Regions from separate parts of the Mesobacillus sp. AQ2 genome, predicted to be linked through region 3. Evidence: riboswitches for the same ligand, from Rfam matches in the RefSeq annotation. Region 3 holds a riboswitch; each other region holds the start of a gene.

Region 1 (7,553 bases), 1.7 Mb from region 3:
ACTTACCAGGCCGATTCGCTGCTGGAGAATTTGAAGCTGCCCGGGCTGATCGAGTTGGACGCGAACTTGAAGGTTTTAATCAAGCTCTAAAAAATCAATGGACTTTTGGGAAAAAGGCTGGAGTCACTATAGCCGCAATCGCAGCTGGTTTTCTGCTTTTTGTCGGTTCGGGATTTGTTTCTCCGACAATGGCGAAGATGATTTCGAAGATTCCGCCGTTAAGTGCCATGTTTGATAATAATCCTCAGCAAGACCTGACAGAACAGCTGACACAAGCTTTGAAAAAAGAAGGATATCCTGTAAAGCTAGTGAACCAGTATGTTGGCGGCAAAAACGAAGGCATCATGGTGCATTTGGATACCTCTGAAAAGCAGGTCAAAGTAATGGAACCAGGAGTGAAAAAAATCGGACTTTCGATTGTCCAGGCCGAAGAATTCAAAGGGACAAGAATCGAAGACTACTTTATAAAAGTAAGGCAGTACCATGAACCATCTAGAAAGTGGAAACAAGAGCAAGCAGAAATCGAAAAAGAAAGTGAGGAAGTATTCGAAATCGTTCAGGCTGCCCTAAAACCATATAATTTTAATAATAATATTATGTTCGGTATTGATCGAGTTGAACTTGAAATCCCAAGCACGGAGAAGCAGGAAAAAGTCGATGAAATTAAAAAGGCTGTTGAAGATGCCCTCGCTGTAAAGGAAAAGGAATATATTGAGGTCAAAATGAGAAAATACAATGTAGCCAAACGGGAACAATATTCACGCTGGAGTAACGCGGTCTCGGGTATTAGCCATGAATTCATGACCTTTAAAAAATATAAGGTATCAGGCGTCGGACATAAAAGCGAAGATGGCTTAATGACCATTTTCATCACAATGACTATTAAGAGCACTGACGAAGGCGCAGCCGAACATGCCACCGACCTGTACACAATGGCAGAAGAATTCATCAAGTCTGATGAAATATGGCCAGAAGTCAAGGAAGATCCATATAGAATCGTCGTAAGGACAAAGGATAAGAAAGAATTCATTGAAGGACAGAAACGGTTTAAATAAGGAGGAGAGCATGAGCAAAGAGTTAATCCCTTTGCTCGTTTTTTTAGGGCTTTAACAGACCTTATCATAGAGATATAGAGCCAGGTCCAAACAAAATGTTTGGCTTGTATGCAATATTGAATCATAATGAATACTGCTTGTTTATTAGCAGCGTTTCGAGAAAAATTTGAGGAGGAATGATAGCATGATTTCACTAAAAGGAAAAACAGCTATTGTAACCGGGGCAGGCAGAGGGATTGGACGAGCAGTTGCGATTGCTTTGGCTAAAGAAGGAGTTAATCTAGGATTGATTGGCTTAACGATGTCCAATCTTGAAAAACTGACTGAAGAACTCGAGCAGTATGATGTTAATATTTCCGCTGCCTCAGCAGATGTATCTGATCTTGAAGCGGTACAGCATGCCGTGGAGCATATCAAATCAGACCTGGGTGCGATTGATATTCTAGTCAACAATGCAGGAATCGCAAAGTTTGGCGGCTTTATGGATTTATCCCCTGAAGAATGGGAAAAGATTGTCCGCGTAAACCTGATGGGAGTTTATAACGTTACAAGAGCGGTTCTGCCAGAAATGATCGAAAGAAAATCCGGAGACATTGTGAATATCTCCTCCACTGCTGGCCAAAAAGGAGCGCCAGTCACTAGTGCTTACTCTGCTTCTAAATTCGCAGTCCTCGGACTGACAGAATCACTGATGCTTGAAGTCAGGAAAAATAATGTGCGCGTAACGGCTTTGACACCAAGTACTGTGGCAACCGACCTCGCTGTCGAAAGCAATCTGATCAGCGGGAACCCTGAAAATGTCATGCAGCCAGAGGATTTAGCAGACCTTCTTGTTGCAGGATTGAAACTGCATCCAAGAGTTCTTGTGAAAACAGCTGGATTATGGTCAACCAATCCTTAAGTCTTGGAAGACCAGTAGCTATGACTAAAAACCACTGATGATAATAGAAATTAAAAAATCGCTTAACGTCATTGTTAAGCGATTTTCATTTATTTTCATTAAAGGTAATAGCGGAAATGCCTCACCCTGTGAGTACATCTTCCCTTGGATACTTAATTCGTGATTCAGTTGCATTTGCAAGAGAAAAAGCCATTGTCAATGGGCCTAGCTTCCCTGCAAACATAACAAATATAATCACTGCTTTCCCAATTGCGGTAAGTGACCCTGTTATTCCCATTGATAATCCTACAGTACCAAATGCCGATATAACTTCAAAAACAACTTGAATGAATGGAGCTTCTTCCGTAATATTCATAATAAAAATCCCCAAACAAATTAAAAAAAGTGCAATTGTCGAGATCGCCAATGAACGCAAAACAATCGTAAGGCTGATTGCCCTTTTTCCGAGCACGGTTTCTTCTTTTCCTTTAAGGAACGTAATGACCGAAAATAATATGACCAAAAACGTTGTTAGTTTTATGCCTCCCCCAGTAGATGCACTTCCTGCACCTATGAACATAAGGATTAAAAATAAGAAGATCGTATCTTCCTGTAAGGCCGATATATCCAGGGAGTTAAATCCCGCAGTTCGCGGTGTTACTGCCTGGAAATAAGAAGCCCACAATTTATCACCTAGTGAATTCAATCCTCCGAGTGTATTGGGGTTATGGTATTCCAGGATAAAAATAATGAACATTGCCACGAGGTTAATAATGAATGTACCGATGATCATCATCTTGGAGTGGAGGCTCAATTTACGGAAGCGCTTTTTCCTCCACATGTCAGCTAAAACCGTAAATCCGATTCCCCCAATGATAAATAGCAATGTAATCACAATATTGATGATTGGATCCCCCACGAATCCCATCAAACTGTCGGACCATAATGCAAAACCGGCATTGTTAAACGCTGAAATGGAATGAAAAAAACTATAATAAAGCCCTTTACCCCAACCAAATTGGGGCACCCAGCGGATAGCCAGCAGGAGCATGGCAATTGCTTCAATCGTTAAGGAAAAGATGAACAAATTCCTGACTAACAAGATAACCCCGCCGATAGATGTTTGATTTAATGCCTGCTGCACGACGATCCGCTGTTTGATTCCAATTTTCTTCCCTAACACCATATAGATAAGGATTGCAAAAGACATGATTCCCAGTCCTCCCAATTGAATCAGGGAGACAATCACTATTTCACCAAATAGAGTAAAGGCTGATTCTGTATCAACGACAGCCAGACCTGTAACTGTCATAGCTGATGTAGCTGTGAACAAAGCATTCAGCCAGGTAATTGAGTCCTCCGTTGCAAAAGGCAATTTCAACAAAATCGTGCCTATGAAGATAAACACAGCAAAGACCAAAACAAGTAGCTGAGAAGGATTCAGGTTAATGACGCGGTGTTTCACCTATACCCCCTCTTTCTCGAAACGGTTAATATCAGAGTTGCGGCCCATCACAATCAGTACATCTCCCATAGAAATGACCTCTTCTGCAGGAGGGGAAACAATGATTTCTTGCCCTCTTAGAATGCCTACAATATTGCATCCATATCTCGCCCTTATATCCAGGTCCGTTAATGACTTATTATGTATTTTTTTCGTAGCAACAATCTCAACCATACTATACTTTTCCGACAACTCAATGTAATCAATGATCTTATCAGAGAATATATGGTTCGCAATCCTTTTAGCCATATCACGCTCCGGATGGATCACCCGGTCTGCACCGACTTTTTCAAGAACTTTTGCATGATTATCATTATGTGCTTTGGCCCAGACCTTGGGTACACCCATTTCCTTTAAAATCAGGCATGTCAAAACACTTGATTCAATATTCCCTCCAAAAGAAACAAAAACATGATCAATATTTTTTATCCCGACTTGTTTAAGCCCTTCTTCATCAATACCGTTGAATTGTACGGCATGGGTAACATATTGAGAATACTGATCGACTTTATCCTGATCAATGTCAATTGCTAAAACCTCTGCACCTAATTCATAGAACTCTTTTACAAGGCTTCCTCCAAAACGGCCCAAGCCCAAAACAGCATATTGCTTTTTCACTGCTCCTACACATCCCTTCTATTTAAAAATAAAAAAGACCATTCTATACTAAAGAATGGCCAATGGCGTTCATCAACCCTTCTCTCTATAGCACCTGCGGAGTTAGCTGTCGGATTAGGGACTGAGAGTATCCCTTCCTAGCTTTAATATGCTAAGATTCACCCCAAGATAAACAATGTTTATCAGAAATTGGTTCCCCCGCTCAAAGATTCGGCAAAAAGGTCTATATGGGAATAATATAATAAGCTACGCCTTTCTTTTTCCTTTGTCAAACATTTCTTGGTCATAGTTTACGTTTACTGCTTTGAACAAAGTCTACCTTACGGAGTCTTGTGAGACACTGGAGGCTTACCTTAACCTAAAAAAAATCCCAACGAGGAAACTTATTTAAACTCCTCTTTTAACATAGCAAATAGAAAATGATCTCTCCATTGTCCTTTTACCTTCAAGTTTTTAATAAAATGACCTTCCTGCCGGAAACCTATTCTCCTTAAAAGATTGACTGAACCAGCATTTTCTGCATCACATACTGCATATATCCTATGGATATCCATAGTATTAAACCCTAAATATAATAATCCGTTAACAATTTCAATTCCGTATCCTTGTTTCCAGTAGTTTGAGTTAATAAAATATCCGATTTCCGCTGTTATAAAGTCTTGATCTCTTACCATAAACAAAGCATTACCGATGACTTTTTTAGTATTTTTTATTACAACCGCTAAAACATAGATTTGTCGGTTTTCTTCGTTTTGAAAAGCAATCTGCTTTTTAAGGCTATGTAATGTTTGTTCTCTGCTATTAGGACTCCAAGTTAAATATTTAACCACTTTTTTATCTGACTTAAATTCATGAATATCTTCATAATCCTCTTCACTAAGTTCCCTCAGGATAAGCCTGTTTGTTTCCATTGGTTGAATTTTAGCCATTCATATACGACCTCCACCCAGAAAATTCATAGAAGTACTCACCTTTAATTCTATAAAAGATGCCTCCATCACACACCTTGATTAATATAATGAAGGCGGACTATCAGCCATCGTATTAGCCAGAATTAAATAAAGCAGTACATTAGCGCCAGGCAATAAAATGAAAATTAGTCTTACTGAAAAAGAAGAAACTCCAAAATACTCAGCAATGCCCCCACAGACGCCACTTATCGACTTATCTTTTGAAGACTTTCTTAACTTTTTATTCATTTAAATCATCCTCTTATCGAAACTAAAATGAATACTGCTTTTTAGTCAGCTTTCTTTTGATTATCTCTTATTTCTAACAGGGTGAAATGAATATTATTGAGGGAAACCAAAATTATTCCTAACATAGCAAAGGTTACGATTTCCTTTGTGATGAAGGAAATAACACCAAGAATGAATAAATACAGCGTATATTGCCAATTCTTCATATTCAAACAACCACCCATCTAGGATTTATGAGTTACCCATTACTTAATGTCTCAACTTTTTAGTTGTTAATTTTACGCTTCTCACAAAAAGTGCGAAAAATAAAATCATGTAAATGATAAACATGATTGCAAAAAAGAGACTGAATAAACTTGGAATCACTGTTTTCATAACGTTCGCATCTTGCGTAAACACAAAAACTGATAAGCCGCTGATGGCCAGTAAATTTCCCACTGCCATTAGAAGAACCAATCCTCGTGAATGTTTGTAGTGCGACTCACGTAAGGTTTTTATTTTCTTATACAGATGCAGTGCAAAAATTATAAAAGCCAGAAAGAAGATCATCACCATTATGTACAGAGGAATCAATGAAGGAGTTAATTGGATGTTGAATATGTTTTCAGCAATTCCCCTTTCATCTAACCAAAATGCCAAGTTTGCTATAAATAGAACAATACAGATTACCAGGAAGTAAAATTCACTGATTAGCATTCGAAAAAACATACTTTTAGTTGACATAGGCAACTCACTTTCATTTTGTTCAGAAGTTCTTAACATATTATACCAACTTGAAGGATTTTATTGGTAAAATAATTTATAAATATATTCTGGAGGGTCCGTTTTGTTAGATTTATTTTTATATAATTGGCAAGTTAGAGATGAGTGGTTTAACTTGTGTAAATCTATACCGCAAGGGGAGTTAATAACTGAACGAATTGGCGGGATGGGAAGCATTCTGAAAAACCTAGTACATGTGATTGATTGTGAATTATTATGGATAAATTATATGCTTCCGGAACCTCAGCATTATCCAGAAAAAGATTCTATCTCCAGTTTGGATGAAGTAATTAAGTACTCAGATTTCACAAAAAAGATTGCAGAAGATTTCATTTATCACTTACCAGATGATTACGAGAATAAAGTCATTACTATAAAAAATAATAGAGGTAAAGCTTTTTCATTTACATATGGCAAAATCATCCGGCATATCATTACACATGAAATTCATCATATCGGCCAGCTCTCAATTTGGTCGCGGGAGTTAGATTTAAAACCTGTTTCGTCCGATTTGATTGTCAGAGAACTCATTAATATTAGAAATAACGGTTTTTAATATTTCAATAGAATTAATCGGATCATTTTCAAGCTCTAAACTGTGGTTTCCCCCACCAATCAATTTTAATGTAAGATTTTGATTCTTTCTCAATTTTTCAAACCGCTCTTCAATAAAACAATAATGATCATGATCTCCAATAATACATAGTCCTTTTTGATCACTATTAACCATTGCATTAAATACAGCATCATTTTGCAGTAATGGAGTCAGCCAGATTAGTTTTGCACCATTTAACCTCTTATCACCAAGCATATAGCCTAAAGCTTTTGTTCCGATTGATTTAGCCACGATACAGTATTGGCTGTATGTTTTCCCATTGATTGCTGTGTCTATCGCAAGTTGTACATCTCTTGCGAAGTTCCTTTCATTGAGGACAGTTATCTCATCCCTGTTAAGTGAATAGTTAATGTGTAATACATCGAAGCCTTTATTGAAAAATAAAGCCGTTGTGTAATATAACAAAGGAGCTTGAGTCGTGTAACCAGCCCCAGGTAAGACAATAACTAAATTATTTGTCTCATCTTTATGTTCAATCAATCTAAATGGGATACTTCTACGATTATTAGTCATTATTTTCTCGCTCCATAAAAAGTATTGTTATACTGTAAAATGCAGGTCTCGGCCTTTTCTTTTCTCAAATTCTATCCTTCAAGTAATTGCATATAATACAATCCATCCCCATTATCTGTTTCTACAAAAATGATCCCGGTCTCATCACTATCATTTGTATCGAATAAAACAGTTCCCTTAGGTAATTTTGTAGCTGAAAGATTGGTAAAGAACAAACTGGAGGTCGTGACTTTTTTTATTTCCCCAATCTTTTTTCCTTTTTGGTGCCTATCTTTATTTTCCTCAAACCATTCATGTTCCGTAACATTACTATAAATAAATCCATCATATTTAAGAATATCAGCATTTTCATTCTGTTTTAGAACATCTCTGGCAGTCACCCTTCCGCCGTCTGCATTGCAGCCAG
Region 2 (7,553 bases), 1.3 Mb from region 3:
TTCGGCACTGATTTTATCATCAAGTGCCTTCTCAGCTTCGGATTTGAGTGCATTAAACTTTTCAAAAGCTTTGTCCAACACTTTCTTGCTGTTTTCCTGCTGAATCAATCCTTCTGCCTGAGCAAAAATTTTAGAGGTCTTCTCCATTTTCGCTAATGCATCCTGCCTGTTCCCTTCGGTCGGACTGAAGGAAAAATTGCTTAGCGATTGTTTGGTTGCCGATGTTTCAGCCTCCAGGTTCTGAACGGTCAGCAGTACCTGTACATAATCTTGATTAGATGCCTGGACCATCAGCATTCTGTAAATGATAAAAGAAATCATCACAATCGATAAGCCAATGGCGAGCAATAAATTCAATAGTAATTTCTTTTTTATTGTCATGTCTGTTCCCCCAGTTGCAGCTGTTAATCTAGCTGAATTGAAACTTCATTTGTTGATAATTTCTCTTCCAAGTCTTTCAAGGTTTTTTCCTGCTCTGGACTCAGCTTGATGACCCGGATTGGTGCAAGCCCGACACCTTTTTCATTAATGCCCAGTTCGATTTGCCTTGATTTAAGCTTCTTCTCGGATTGGAACTCCTTAACTGCTTCATATAGTGCGATATCCACATTCTTCAGCATGGAAGTAATAATGGCCTTTTCGGCAAAAAAGTATTGGTCGCTATCTACACCAATCGCAAACTTTTTCCTGGCTTGCGCTTCCTTCAATACACCTACTCCGGTAAAACCAGCGGCAGCATAAAGAACATCAGCACCTTCATCGATCATTCCTGCAGCAATCTTTCCTCCAAGGTCAGCATTGCCAAAATCCTCAGAGTAAGCGACCTTTATCTCAGCATCCGGCTTGACTGCTTTCACACCCTGCTCAAATCCCGATTTGAATTTGCGGATCAGCGGCACATCCGCACCGCCCACAAATCCGACGACCTTTGATTTGGTGGTCATCCCGGCAACCGCACCGGCCAGGAAGCTGCCCTGTTCTTCTTTAAAAGTAATCGATGTGATATTCTCCATTTCTGATACCGAATCCACCAGTATAAACTGTTGTTCCGGATATTTCTTTGCGACTTTTTCCAAATCCTCAAGAACCATGAAACCAAGCCCGATGACAAGATCATTTCCGTCTTCCACCAGCTCAGTAAACCCCTTTTCATAGCTGCCTGCTTCCTGCAGCTCACGATAATCAAAAAGAATATCCAATTCATCCCTTGCTTTTGTCAGTCCGGCAAACGCTGCATCACTAAAAGATTGATCGCCAAGTCCGACGTCAGACAACATGATGCCAATTTTAACCCTTTCCTTCGCCTTCAACTCTGTGTTGGCGCAGCCAGCAAGTCCCCCTGCGAGTAAAACTGCGATAAAAAATATATACATAATTCGTTTCATCTTGATGTCCTGCTCCCTTTTCAAGTAAATTTATATTTATTTCATCGGCCACCGTCTATTTTTATTAATGCCAGAACAGAAAGTCTATTTTTTGTAAATTTTCAAAATAGTGAACGAATAAAAAAGCAGGCTGTCTTCTTCCCAGCCTGCCTCATACTGTCATTATTTAATTTTCGCGAATTTATGCAAGTCGCCATTTTCTCCCAGGACGATCAGAATATCTTCTGCTCGAAGTGTCTTTTCAGGATCTGGAGAAATATCGACCTTATTTGCTGTTTTGACGCCGATTACGGTAATATTGTATTTTGCACGGAGATTGATTTCAATCAGGTTTTTGCCTGCCATGCTCATTGGCAGCTTGATTTCCTCAATACTGTAATCATCTGAAAGCTCGATGAAATTCAATACATTCGGGGACGCCATCAGTTGATGGGCAACACGTTCCCCCATGTCCCGTTCAGGGAAGATGACTTTGTCAGCGCCAACCTTGAATAATACTTGTGCATGGTGTTTGTTGAGCGCTTTGGCCACGACATTGGAAACGCCCATTTCTTTTAAAATCAGAACGGTAAGGATACTTGCCTGGATATCATCGCCAATTGCCACGATGACCGTCTCGAAGTTCCTGATCCCCACAGCCTTCAAGGTTTGCTCATCAGTTGAGTCTCCGATTACCGCATGTGTAACAAACTCTTTATATTCCTCAATATGCTGCTCGCTCTTATCAATCGCCAGCACTTCATTTCCTTCATAATACAGTGTTGTCGCTACACTGGACCCAAAACGCCCCATCCCGATTACTGCGTATTGCTTTGCCATAATATACTCCTCCTACCCAATCATCACTTTTCCAGCTGGATATCGATAGTGATCCTCTTTTCTTTTTTTTGCCACTGCATAAGCAAGTGTCAATGGACCAACCCGGCCCGCAAACATCGTAATAAGTATTAAAATTTTCCCGAATGAGGACAGCTCAGGGGTCAAGCCCATTGAAAGTCCTACAGTCGAAAAGGCTGACACCACTTCAAAAAAAATCATAAGAAAATCTTTTCCCGGTTCTGTGATAGTTAACACCATCGTCATGGATATCACTAAGAAAATAGCAATAAGTGTAACCGTCAAAGACTTGGAAACGATGGAGAAATCCATCCTCCTTCCAAAGAAGGTCACATCTTCCCTGCCGCGGATTTGCGATTTGACAGCACCGATCAAGACGGCAAATGTGGTAGTCTTGATCCCCCCTCCTGTTGATCCGGGAGAAGCGCCAATAAACATCAGGAAGATGATCAAAAACAAGGTTGATTGTTTTAAATCAGGAATGCTTAAGGTATTTGAACCCGCAGTCCTTGGAGTGACAGCCTGATAAAATGCCCCGAAAATTTTACCAGCCGCTGATAAAGGCTTCAGGGTAGCAGGGTTATTATACTCCAGGATAAAAATCAGGAGAGCCCCGCCAACTACCAGAATACTTGAAACAGATAGTGCCATTTTCGAATGCAGGGACAAGCGGCGAGTGCTTCGATACTCGAATAGTTCATTCATTACAATGAACCCGATGCCTCCCAGGCTGATCAGTGACGTCACCGTAAGATTGACGATCGGGTCTTCAGCATAGGCAGTAAGGCCCCTGAAACCTCCCATCAAGTCAAATCCGGCATTATTAAAGTTTGACACTGCGTGGAAGAAGCCGAAATAAATAGCTTTTCCCGCAGCCATATCCTGCGAAAACCTGAATGATAACAGGATTCCGCCGACAATCTCGGCAGTTGCTGTGAAAATCAGGATTCTTTTTACAAGCCTTACGACTCCTTCAACGTTCTCGTTGTTGAAAGACTCCTGGATGATCAATCTTTCTTTTAATGAGATTCTTTTCCCCAAGATGAATGCGAGCAATGTAGCAAAGCTCATAAATCCTAAACCGCCGACCTGGATCATCGACAGGATGACCACTTCTCCAAAGGCAGTAAAGGTGTCACCGGTATCCACGACAACCAGCCCTGTCACACATGTAGCCGATGTTGCAGTGAAAAATGCATCAAGCAGCGGAAGCCCCTTACCATCAGTTGTAGCAGAGGGCAGTGACAGCAGCAATGCCCCCAGCAGGATAATCGTCCCAAAACCTAAGACGAGTATCTTTGGAGGGTCCAGCTCAATAAACAATCTCCTACGCATGGTGTTTTCCTTCTTTCCTTAGTATGAGGAATTACGCGTCTAATATTTCCTGGCAGGGAGTTATGTTTAACTGGTTCAAGATATAGCCGGCATATCTAAAATCACGCAAAACAAAAAAGCCCCCGGAGGCTAAAAGATTTCAGCCTTGTGGACTTTTGAATAGTCGTCACACAAGCTTCATCTTCCTCTTCTGTAACGCTTGCGAAGTTAGCTGTCGGATTAGGACTCAGAATAGCCCTGCCTTTTGAAAAGGCTTCACCCCAAGTGGACGCATCCACAATATTGGTTCCCCCGCTCCTGCCGGATTCAGCGATTTAGAAATATGAAACTCATTCAGTTTTTTGTTCCAGAAATCTGAAACTGTTGTAATCATACTCCTCCGGATTTCGGTTGTAAACATGAAAAGGAACGCAAAAATGACTTATTTTATTCATTTCTTCCCAATAATGACATGAAATCAAGGACTTTCTCACTGAATCGCTGTTTTTCTTTGTTTTACACTTCTGTTAACTCATTAACACCTTTCTCCACACCTGTACGCGGTTTATAGCCGGGGAATTAAAGGTAAATAATAAGTCAAAACAGTTTGGAGGTTGTTGCGGATGAAAGCGATGGTTATAGTGAATCCTTCTTCAGGTAAAGAAAAAGCGAATGATTATGCAGAAAAAATTGAAGAAACATTGCGAAACAATTATGAGGACATAGAGATCAGAAGAACGGAAAAAGAGGGAGATGCCGCTGCATTTGCCACCGAAGCATGCGTTGCTTTATATGATGCGGTCATCGCTATGGGCGGTGACGGAACCATCAATGAGGCCATCAATGGACTGGCCGAACAGGCACACCGGCCCGCTCTCGGCATAATACCGCTTGGGACAGTCAATGATTTTGCCAGGGCACTCAATATTCCGCTGGAACCTTATGAGGCCATCTCTATTTTAGAAGAGCAATATCTTCGTCCTGTTGATGTCGGAAAGGTCAATGAGTCTTATTTTGCCAATGTTCTTGCAGTTGGGGCGATCGCAGAAGCATCTTACAACGTAAGCGCCGAGCAAAAAACCAAACTTGGCCCACTGGCTTATTTTATGGAAGGTACAAAATCCTTCCTGAATGGCGAAGCTATTAAAATTAGTGTTGAACACGAAGGAGGGAAATGGGAAGGCGAGACTTTCCTTTTGCTTACTGCCCTCACAAATTCTGTTGGCGGATTTGAGGCACTTGCCCCTGAGGCAGACGTGAATGATGGTAAATTCCACACTTTTATCATAAAAAAGTTATCCATCCCAAAAATTGCAACCCTAATCCCTTCACTTTTGAGAGGAGAATTGGAAGAAAGCAAGGAGGTCGAATATATACGCACCTCCTATCTGAATGTATCCTCCAACAAACCTCATGTGGTCAACATCGACGGAGAAGAAGGCGAGCCGCTTCCATTCAGTGCAAAAGTTCTTCCAGGACATCTGAATATTTTTGTACCGGTCATTAAAAAAACCTGAGCAGGGATCACTCCTTGCTCAGGTTTTTTCAGCCTTATTTCACGCTTGAATTAAAGTTATAGAAAAATTTAGCCGTGATTGATCCATCTTTGTTTTCCTTGATGTTCGTCACGTGGATTCCAGAATCAGCAGGTGTATCACTTAAGCCTTTCCAGAAGTAGTAAGAACCAGAGTGTACATTTCCAGAAACAGGAGTGATCTTGCTGCCAGTCTTGAAGAAGTCACCAGCATCGCCGCGATTCATGTTCTTCTCAAGGTTATACAAACCATCTGCCTGAAGGACGGATAATCCATAGTGCGTTACCACATCGCCATTGCTTGCCGTCTGTGACTGGTTGTACTGGAAGCGCTTGTTCATCCAGTTTTCAACATTATTCGGACGGAACCCAGCTGTCTGGTATAAGTTAATGACATTTTCATCCACATGCCATGCAACTAGACCATGGGCGTTTTCACCCTGACGGATCATACCTTTGTTAAAACCATCCTGTTGCATGTTTTCAAACAGGAAGTATTCAGTGCCATTTGAACCCGGAACTTCCATTTTCACGATTCCGTTGTCTGCCTTAGCTTTGTTTGCTGCAGGCAATGTTATTTCTCTTACTTCACCTGGCTTGACTTCGATTGGATTTGCCCATCCTAGGAAAACCTTTGAGAATGGATCGAAGTGTGTTGGTGAGTTGCCGCCGTACTCAGCTTTATTCGGATAGCGCATCCATGAGCCGCCTGCCATCATGGAATAGTTTCCTACACCTTCTGATGAGTAAAGTGTGTCGTAGAAATCAGGCAATCCTAAAGCATGTCCAAATTCGTGAGCATAAACACCAGTTTGTACTGGGAATGGTCCTGTTTTCGATTCTTCTTTATACGTGTTAGTCGCAGCATCGAAACCAGCTACGTTACCGCCGATACCTGGCTGGATGTTGTAGTTGTTAACGACTACTCCATCGTAGGTCATGTCTTCTTTGACTGTTCTGTCAATCCATGCTCCCTGGCTGATTCCTTCGTACTGAGGTGCAGTCTTGCCAGTTTCATAATACTTTCCATAGTACAATGCACTTAGCAAGCTCCACTTATGAGACCAGAATTGCGCCGGGTCACGGCTGTATTCAGCGCCAGTACCTTCATGGACGACGAATACATTTGGAACTTCGCCATCTTCATTAGCGTATTTAGAGAAATCCACTTGATCATCTGCTGCTTTTAACAGGTCACGAATGAATTCGCCAGTATGAGCGTCACCGTTTACGTTTCCAAGCTTGTACACTCCGCCTTCAGCGTATGTGCCTTCCTGGTCAAGATAGTAAGAAGCTCCCCTTGGCAGCTCAACCCATACAAATTCAGTGTTCTCTTTGCGGATAAGGTTGGTTTTTCCGTAACTTGATTCCTTGTAAGCATTTTGCATCGTACGGTCTTTTGGAACATCTGGGCCATCATACTTTTGGAATTGCGGCAGCTCATAAGGATTATATTCGCTTCCAAAAATTAAATCTTCATAGTAATGAGCTGGGACTTGACCCTTCATATCGCCAACCGGCTCATCTCCATCTTTGTACTTAGCCAAAATAACCAGTACCGGGATATCACCAGTTGCTTCCTTATATGCAACATGATTGTCACCAGGCTGCTGGAACTTTGCTCCAGTCTGGGCAATTTTCTCTGCAGGATCAACCTTGGAAATATCAATCCCTAATTCCTTAGCTCTATCAACAAGCTCAGGAGCTGCACCTACATGGTGAGCAAGACTTAGTTCATATTTACTTTGCGGCTTAACCGCGGAATCATTTGCACTGACTCCCGCAAAAACTGCGCTTCCTGCCAAAGCAAGGGATAACGCCGAAGTTGAAAGGACCTTTAACAATTCACTCACTCCCTATCAGAATGTTTCTATTTCCTAAATAATATAAAATATTCAGTATATTCTAAATAGGGATAACGGCTTATTTGATAGGTTTTCCGATGTGCCGAAAGGCTTAATTTCCAGATCCACCATATAAGTCATTATTATTCTTCCATAATAATCCATTAATAATATTCAGAAAAAATCTGGCTAAGAGAGCTTCTTATCGTTTTTCTATTATGACTCTTTTCTTTTCTCTCCGAAAGCTATCAAATTACAACAGGGTTCTTGACAGCTTTGTGCCTTCCCTCTTAAAACCTGTCAAAGTAACAATGGTTTCTTGACAACTTCGAGCCCCCACTCTTGAAACCTGTCAAGATTAACACGCTTTCTTGACAACTTCTAGCTTCCCCTCTTAAAAACTGTCAAAATAACGATGGTTTCTTGACAGCTTCGAGCCTCCACTCTTGAAACCTGTCAGAATAAACACGATTTCTTGACAACTTCGAGCCTCCCCACGTGAAACCTGTCAAAATTAACACGCTTTCTTGACAACTTTGAGCTTCCCCTCTCAAAACCTGTCAAAATAACGATGGGTTCTTGACAGCTTCGAGCCTCCCCACTTAAAACCTGTCAAAATAACGAAGGGTTCTTGACAGC
Region 3 (7,553 bases):
GATTCGAACGAAGCGATGATGACGAAGGTCAAGCAGGGCGGAACATCGTATGATATTGCTGTCCCTTCCGAATATATGATTGAAAAAATGCGGGAAGAGGACCTGCTGATTCCGATTGATCATTCGAAGCTGCCGAATTTGAAAAATATCGACGAACGCTTCATGGATCTACCCTTCGATCCCGACAATAAGTACTCGATTCCTTATTTTTGGGGAACAGTTGGGATTGTGTATAATCCCGAATTGCTGGACGGAAAGGAATTTAAAAGCTGGAATGACCTCTGGGACCCTGAGCTAAAAAATGAAATCCTGTTAGTCGACGGAGCCCGCGAAGTAATGGGTATGGGCTTGAACAGCCTCGGCTATTCCTTGAACGATACAAACAAAACCCATCTCCGTGAGGCGAAAGAGAAGCTCGACACACTGACGCCGAACATCAAAGCCATCGTCGGTGATGAAATAAAGATCTTGTTAGCGAACGAAGAAGCACCGATCGGTCTCGTCTGGTCTGGTGACGCCGCCGACATCATGTCCGAAAATGAAAAACTGGACTATGTCGTTCCGGAAGAAGGTTCCAATCTCTGGTTCGATAATATGGTCATCCCGAAGACAGCCAAGAACGTTGACGGAGCGCACCAGTTCATCAACTTCATCCTGGATGCGGAAGTATCTGCGCTCAATACTGAGTGGGTGAGCTACTCGACGCCGAACAAAGCAGCACTTGAGTTTATGCCAGAAGAGATGGTGACGGATGAAAGATTCTATCCATCGGCAGAGCTGACAGAGAAGCTTGAGGTCTATGAAAATCTCGGCCAGGCAAACCTTGCTTTTTACAATGAGTTGTTTTTAGAGTTCAAGATGCATAGGAAATAACGAGGAGCCCTGACTTTTTGTCGGGGCTTTTTTCGAGGGCCAGAAATACATGCAGTTTTTAGGCAGTCCTTTTTTCTGCTAAGTACATTCCTGTCACAAGTGCATAGGATATTCTGAGAAATTGTGAAGGGATTGAGCAAAAATGTACTATGGATATTCAAATCCTTACCCTTATTATGTCAATGGGCCGATGTACTACAATAATGGAAGACAATGCGTAAACTGGGACCAGGCGAATGGTTATCATTCTTTCCACTATCCTTACAGGGAACTTGTTTTAAAGGATTATGGTCCAAACCCGTATGTGGTGAATATCAATGAAGCATCGATTCAAAACCAGAATTATCGGACAGCCTTGTGGACAGGGAAACATCTGCAGGTCACCTTGATGAGCATCGAGGTTGGCGACGATATCGGTTTGGAAATCCATCCGAAGGTCGATCAATTTTTGCGGATTGAGAAAGGCCAGGGAGTTGTCCAAATGGGCAAAAGCAGAGATAACCTGACCTTCCAAACCAATGTCGCCGATGATTCCGCCATCATGATTCCCGCAGGAACATGGCATAACGTGACCAACACAGGCAATACTCCACTCAAGTTATACTCCATTTATGCTCCGCCAAACCATCCATTTGGTACAGTGCATGTGACCCATGCAGATGCAATGGAAAGACCAGTAGCGAGCAATGGAGTTCCAGAGGTTTTTGGAAAGACCCCGGACGAATGGGTAAAACACACCGAGTTTTTAGTGCAAGAAGGACTGGAGGACGTGAAAAGAGGAATCAACGCTACACACATCCTGCAGGAATTCATTCTAATGGGTGTGCTTGTCGGAAAAGGATACACACCAGAAAAAGCATATGAGACAGTAGAAGAATGGGAACGCACAGGAAAGTCCCAACTTCTTCAGCAGAGCAAGAATATGTAGGTTTGGATGGGACACGAGACGTTCTCGTGTCCCTTAATATTTTACGTGACTTGATCTCCCGATTAAGGATTCAGACAAGTTTGCGGTGTTTTGAGGAAATGTTGTCAGAATAAGCCCGTGATTTAGACAGGTTTGAGGGTGGAAGGGGAAAAGCTGTCAAGAAAAGCGCGTGATTTAGACAGGTTTGAGGGTGGAAGGGGAAAAGCTGTCAAAAAACTCCCGTGATTTAGACAGGTTTGATGCTGAAGGCGGAAAAGCTGTCAAAATAAGCCCGTGATTTAGACAGGTTTGAGGGTGGAGGAGGAAAAGCTGTCAAAAAAAGCGCGTGATTTAGACAGGTTTGGGGTGCTAAGGGGAAAAGCTGTCAAAAAACGCCCGTGATTTAGACAGGTTTGATGCTGAAGGCGGAAAAGCTGTCAAGAAAAGCTCGTGATTTAGACAGGTTTGATGGTGAAAGGGGAAAAGCTGTCAAGAAAAGCGCGTGATTTAGACAGGTTTGGGGTGCTAAGAGGAAAAGCTGTCAAAAAAAGCGCGTGATTTAGACAGGTTTGGGGTGCTAAGAGGAAAAGCTGTCAAAAAAAGCTCTGGATTTAGACAGGTTTGATGCTGAAGGCGGAAAAGCTGTCAAAAAAAGCGCGTGATTTAGACAGGTTTGAAGGTGGAAGGGTAAAAGCTGTCAAAAAAAGCTCTGGATTTAGACAGGTTTGGGGTGCTAAGAGTAATAGCTGTCAAAAATAGTCCTGGGATTAATCAGGGCTAAGGGTATTAAGAAAGAAGCTAGAAAAAGTGGAGCAATGAGAAGTACAAAAATGGACAAAACGATTATGAACATAGAAAAAACCACTCTAAAGTGGTTTTTTAATCCCGCATGGCTCCTGCTTCCCGGGAGGTCATCGCTCCCTGGCCTGCCTGTACATCTTTTTGGATTTGCTGTTTTACTTGCTGTGCATCTGTGCCTGCAAATCCGGCAGTTGCAGCATTGCCGCTTTTTGCTTTTTGTTGATTCTGTTGCATATTATGGATTCCTCCTCAGTTATCGTTTTATCAGCATTAGTATTTACTAAAGTAGTATCAATATGTGCTCGTATCTTGCCTAAGTTAGACGGAAGAACTGTCCTATCGCCTCCAATCTGGGCTAAACTGTAAAATGGGCATTGACACCAAAATGATATAGGAGTAATTTATATGTATTCATTTTAATAACAAACCTTTTTGCTGAATCCTATGAGCGGGGGAACCATTTTTGGATAAATTGATTTTATCTTGGGGTGAATTTTAGCGTGTGCAGCTAAAAGGGGATGCTCTCAATCCCTAATCCGACAGCTAACTCCGTAAGCGCGGTTGGGAGAAGGGTCTTATGGCCATTCTTTATTTGGGATGGTTTTTTTGTGGTTTTTTAAGGGATGGGGATTCTATCCCGTATAAGTTGAAAAGTAAAGAAGGGGTATCTTTGGTCAATATTTTGAGAAGGAATCGCTTAAAGCCGGCTCAGATCATTGTTTTGTTTTATGTTTTCGCTGTTTTGATCTCGGCTGCGTTACTTAGCTTGCCAATCGCGTTGAAGCCGGGGGTGAGCTGGACATTCATTGATGTCTTGTTTACAGCAGTGAGTGCGGTGAGTGTAACCGGTCTTGCTGTCGTGTCTACGCCGGATACCTTCAGCACAACCGGCATTTTTATCCTAATGTTCATCCTCCAGTTTGGTGGAATCGGAATCATGACGCTCGGTACATTTTTTTGGCTGGTGCTGCGAAAAAAAATCGGCCTTAAAGACCGGCAGTTAATCATGACGGACCAGAACCAATCCCAAATGTCGGGCCTGGTCAAACTGATGAGGCAGATTTTGATTATCATCCTGTTGATTGAAGCACTGGGAGCGTTGATTTTAGGGACTTATTTTCTAGGGTATTTTCCGACATGGGAGGAAGCGTATCTTCAGGGAGCGTTTGCGGCTGTCAGTGCAACGACCAATGCGGGATTTGATATTACGGGAAGCTCGATGATTCCGTTTGCGAATGATTACTTTGTGCAGACTGTGAACATTATTCTGCTGACCCTGGGTGCGATTGGATTCCCTGTCTTGGTCGAATTGAAGGAATTTTTCCTGAATCGCAAAAAACACAATCGAACCCATTTTTCTTTGTATACCAAGGTGACTTCCTTGACCTTTTTTGCACTGATGTTCTTCGGTGCATTCGCCATCTTGCTGTTTGAGTATAATCACTTTTTTAAAGATTATAATTGGCATGAATCCTTCTTCTTTGCCTGGTTTCAATCGTCATCCACCAGGAATGGCGGCCTTGCTACGATGAATGTCAGTGATTTTTCTGACCCGACATTGCTGCTTCTTTGCTTCTTAATGTTCATCGGGGCTTCGCCAAGCTCGGTGGGCGGGGGAATACGGACGACGACTTTCGCTGTAATATTATTGGTCATTATCAACTTTGCAAAAGGGCATAACTCGATCAAGGTATTTGGCCGTGAATTGCATGAAGAAGATATCCGGAAATCAGTGGTCGTAAGCTTTTTGGCGATCATCCTCTGTTTTGCTGCGGTGGTCATTTTGAATGCAACAGAGAAGTTCTCGATGATGGAAATCATGTTCGAGGTCAGTTCTGCTTTCGGAACAACTGGCTTGTCAATGGGGATAACACCTGATCTGAGTTACGCAGGGAAGGTCGTCATCATTGCCATGATGTTTATCGGAAGAATCGGGATCCTGTCCTTCATTTTCTTGTTTAACCGTGGAAAAGCAGAGCCTAAATGCCATTATCCGAAAGAAAGATTGATTGTGGGGTAAAAGTAAAAAAACGCTGTTGAGCCTCAACAGCGTTTTTTTTGATATTATAAAGAAATCTTCATGAATTTGCTGACATCCTTAAATCCCATTTTCTCATATAACTTTATTGCTTTTTCATTGTGTGAATAGACGTTCAGCCTTACATCGCTATATCCGTTTTTACGAAACTCCTTAAACGCTTCTTCCATCAATAATTTGGAATAGCCTTTGCCTCTGTAGGGCGCTTTTACATATAAATCATTGATCCAGCCGATTTCATCCCCCGTTAAGTAATCGAATGCTTTATCAATTTGAACCCAGCCAATAAGTGTGTCGGCATCCATCAAGCAAACAAAATAAGCATTATATTTCGCAGAATGCTCATATGCTTCAATCATTTTTTGCTGATTATCTTCTGAATCGTGATTTGTTGCTTCTTTACGGTTGACTCCAGCATATTCATAGATTTCGTGCAGCTCCATTTCGTCAGCGATTTTAAAGCTCAGCGCCATGCGTTCACCCTCTCAAAATGACTATAGATTTTAGCCTTATTATATACGACAATTGTTCACGAAGTCCTTCTTGGTGAAACCCTGCTAATTGGTTAATGCCATCATTATCTGCAGTTTGACCATGAAAAGGGTGCTCAAGACTGTATTTTTAAAAAATGTCGTTCTATTTCAGTATAGAATCTGTTTACATCCTTGTTTGAAAGGCATTAGCGTTCCTATTTGGACCTGCTTGCCATGTTTTTGGCGAAAAAATAATTTTATTGGCGATGTTCACAACTTTTTTGGCGACTTGGAAATTTTCTTTGATTTTTACCAGTTCGGCTGTGCATAGGTGCATCCAATTTTTCTTGGAACAACCAGCATATTAAAGTCAGCCTCGGCGGTGCAATAACCGTTGAGTGCAGGATTTTTGTTGACAATGAATTGATTTATCCTGAGCATGAGATCCACTAAAATACAGAAAGGAGCTTAACTTAGTTGAGCTCCTTTGAAATATTAAATTTTCTTTTGCTCTTTTTTTCTCTGGTAAAAATAGATGGCGATTAACACAGCTGATGCAAGTAAAAATGTAAGGATAATAATCGTGATGTACAGGGAATCATTGTTTGTTTCATCCGGGATGAATCGGGTGGCAATTGAACCAATGGATATAAATAAAGGAATCAGGACAGTGAACCAGGTTTTGGTGTAAAGAGCTGCACCAATGAAAATCACAGCACAGAGGACGATGATCCAGTTGTTTTGCGCTGGGGTTGCAATAAAGGTGGGTTCGAAATCCTGTGCTTTGTACCAGAGCAGGAATACCACGATTAAACTGGTTGTCGCTATAGAGATACCGAAAAAAATAACATAGCCCCATTTAGAATGAAAGAATTTTGGCAGCACCTTGAATAAGAATAAACCGTAGGTCAGGATGCCTATGCCGCTAATGATAATTGCAAACCAGATGGTGCCTTGAGAAACGGAAAACGTCCCTTCGATTGCCGGCCCAATGCTTAAATAGGCTGTGATCATCAGGATCATCAATGGAACAAGGCCGGCCAACTGACCATAATCGGTCTTCATTGATTCGCCGATGCTCTTCATATAATTCTTCGGACTGTCTCCGATGATATGGCTGACATCCTTGCCGGCAGCTTCTGCCTCCATTAAATGCACTTCAAGTTCTTCGGTGATTTCATTGATTTCCTGGTCGTTTTTCCCCTTTGAGATCAAATACATCCGCAGTTCCACTAAAAATTGTTCCGCTTTTTTCGAGACCATCCCATCGTTTCCCCCTTTTGTTTAGGCTCTTTTCTCAAACTTTTTTGCTATTGGCTACACCATAGAAGTGAATGAACTATGCTTCTTCTTTAAGTAGATTCTTGCTATGAGAAAAGAGCATACCAACTTAATACCGACCTACAAAATAGCTTTGTATTACGTTAAAATTGGCTTTAGGATTTTAACAACTATCATTACGAAAATAGCCTTTATTCAATACATTGTTCACCGAGGCGCTCAGCTGCGTCCACCGGATGATGAATTGCTCCAATTCCTGCTCACCTTTTTCGGTCAATGTGTAATATTTACGTTTCGGCCCAGCAGTGGATTTCCTTAGCGTTGTGCTCACCAGGCCTTCTTTTTGCATCCTCAGCAGCAGGGGATAGATCGTCCCTTCGCTAAAAGAATGGAAGCCATAGGACTCTAGCTTGGCGGCCAATTCATACCCATAGATTTCGCCCTCTTTGATGATGGATAAAAGGCATCCATCCAGGATCCCTTTGAGCATTTGTGTCGTATCAGCCATATAGAAGGCTCCTTTCAGTAGCTTGTATTGCAAGGTATTTGATGCGAAGAGTGGTACCTTGTATTACAAGATATACATATACTCTACATTACGGTATCTTGCAATGCAAGGGTTAAAAACTTCTCGGCGAATAATTTCGATAAAAAATTAAGAAGCTATTATATGAAATTATTTTAGGAGTTGAAAAAATGCGGAAGAAGCCAATTTGGGTAGTTTTTTTGATGTTGGCGCTTGTGTTTTCATTTGCAGCCTGCAGCAATGATAATGCCCATAAAGATCCTGAAGAGAGTCAAAGCAAGAATACGGAAGGAAAGACGAATGAGCAGGCCGCTGACAGTAAAAAGGGCGGGGGAGAAAATGAAGGCGGGGATGCGGCTTATAATCCGCCGTCAATGGACGATCTCGATCCGAAAAATCCCATGACCGAATACATTACATATGGGCAAAAAGTATTCCATGAAACGGATACTGTTCTGGATGGATATGTCGGGAACCAGTTGTCCTGTTCCAGCTGCCATGCCGATGCAGGGCTTGCGAAGTCTGCTTCGATGGTGGGGGTGACCACTCAATTTCCTCAATACCGGCCGAGGGAAGGTGTTGTTTATACGCTTGAAGACCGAGTAAATGGCTGTATGGTCCGAAGCATGAATGGAAAAAAGCTGCCTAATGACA

What was found. Region 3 has a riboswitch for cyclic di-AMP ahead of QNH36_RS02555 (TrkH family potassium uptake protein). Riboswitches for the same ligand answer to the same signal wherever they lie in the genome.
Region 1: it holds a riboswitch for cyclic di-AMP, as region 3 does, so the genes downstream of both, QNH36_RS10900 (potassium channel family protein) here and QNH36_RS02555 (TrkH family potassium uptake protein) in region 3, are expected to answer to the same signal.
Region 2: it holds a riboswitch for cyclic di-AMP, as region 3 does, so the genes downstream of both, QNH36_RS20215 (TrkH family potassium uptake protein) here and QNH36_RS02555 (TrkH family potassium uptake protein) in region 3, are expected to answer to the same signal.

Annotation. Positions count from the first base shown of each region.
Region 1 is NZ_CP126080.1:2,170,744-2,178,296, reverse strand. It holds gene QNH36_RS10915 (DUF4030 domain-containing protein) at 1-1,055, shown strand, start outside; gene QNH36_RS10910 (3-ketoacyl-ACP reductase) at 1,240-1,956, shown strand; gene QNH36_RS10905 (TrkH family potassium uptake protein) at 2,078-3,400, opposite strand; gene QNH36_RS10900 (potassium channel family protein) at 3,401-4,057, opposite strand; cyclic di-AMP (ydaO/yuaA leader) riboswitch at 4,134-4,283, opposite strand; gene QNH36_RS10895 (GNAT family N-acetyltransferase) at 4,441-4,986, opposite strand; gene QNH36_RS10890 (PspC domain-containing protein) at 5,068-5,256, opposite strand; gene QNH36_RS10885 (hypothetical protein) at 5,298-5,462, opposite strand; gene QNH36_RS10880 (DinB family protein) at 6,083-6,574, shown strand; gene QNH36_RS10875 (alpha/beta hydrolase) at 6,509-7,147, opposite strand; gene QNH36_RS10870 (hypothetical protein) at 7,219-7,527, opposite strand.
Region 2 is NZ_CP126080.1:4,014,201-4,021,753, forward strand. It holds gene QNH36_RS20200 (methyl-accepting chemotaxis protein) at 1-381, opposite strand, end outside; gene QNH36_RS20205 (BMP family lipoprotein) at 405-1,385, opposite strand; gene QNH36_RS20210 (potassium channel family protein) at 1,548-2,204, opposite strand; gene QNH36_RS20215 (TrkH family potassium uptake protein) at 2,217-3,557, opposite strand; cyclic di-AMP (ydaO/yuaA leader) riboswitch at 3,738-3,879, opposite strand; gene QNH36_RS20220 (diacylglycerol/lipid kinase family protein) at 4,160-5,053, shown strand; gene QNH36_RS20225 (M6 family metalloprotease domain-containing protein) at 5,088-6,914, opposite strand.
Region 3 is NZ_CP126080.1:498,993-506,545, forward strand. It holds gene QNH36_RS02540 (ABC transporter substrate-binding protein) at 1-873, shown strand, start outside; gene QNH36_RS02545 (cupin domain-containing protein) at 1,016-1,801, shown strand; gene QNH36_RS02550 (hypothetical protein) at 2,660-2,815, opposite strand; cyclic di-AMP (ydaO/yuaA leader) riboswitch at 3,005-3,154, shown strand; gene QNH36_RS02555 (TrkH family potassium uptake protein) at 3,252-4,601, shown strand; gene QNH36_RS02560 (GNAT family N-acetyltransferase) at 4,646-5,092, opposite strand; gene QNH36_RS02565 (DUF1129 family protein) at 5,588-6,355, opposite strand; gene QNH36_RS02570 (PadR family transcriptional regulator) at 6,537-6,881, opposite strand; gene QNH36_RS02575 (c-type cytochrome) at 7,070-7,553, shown strand, end outside.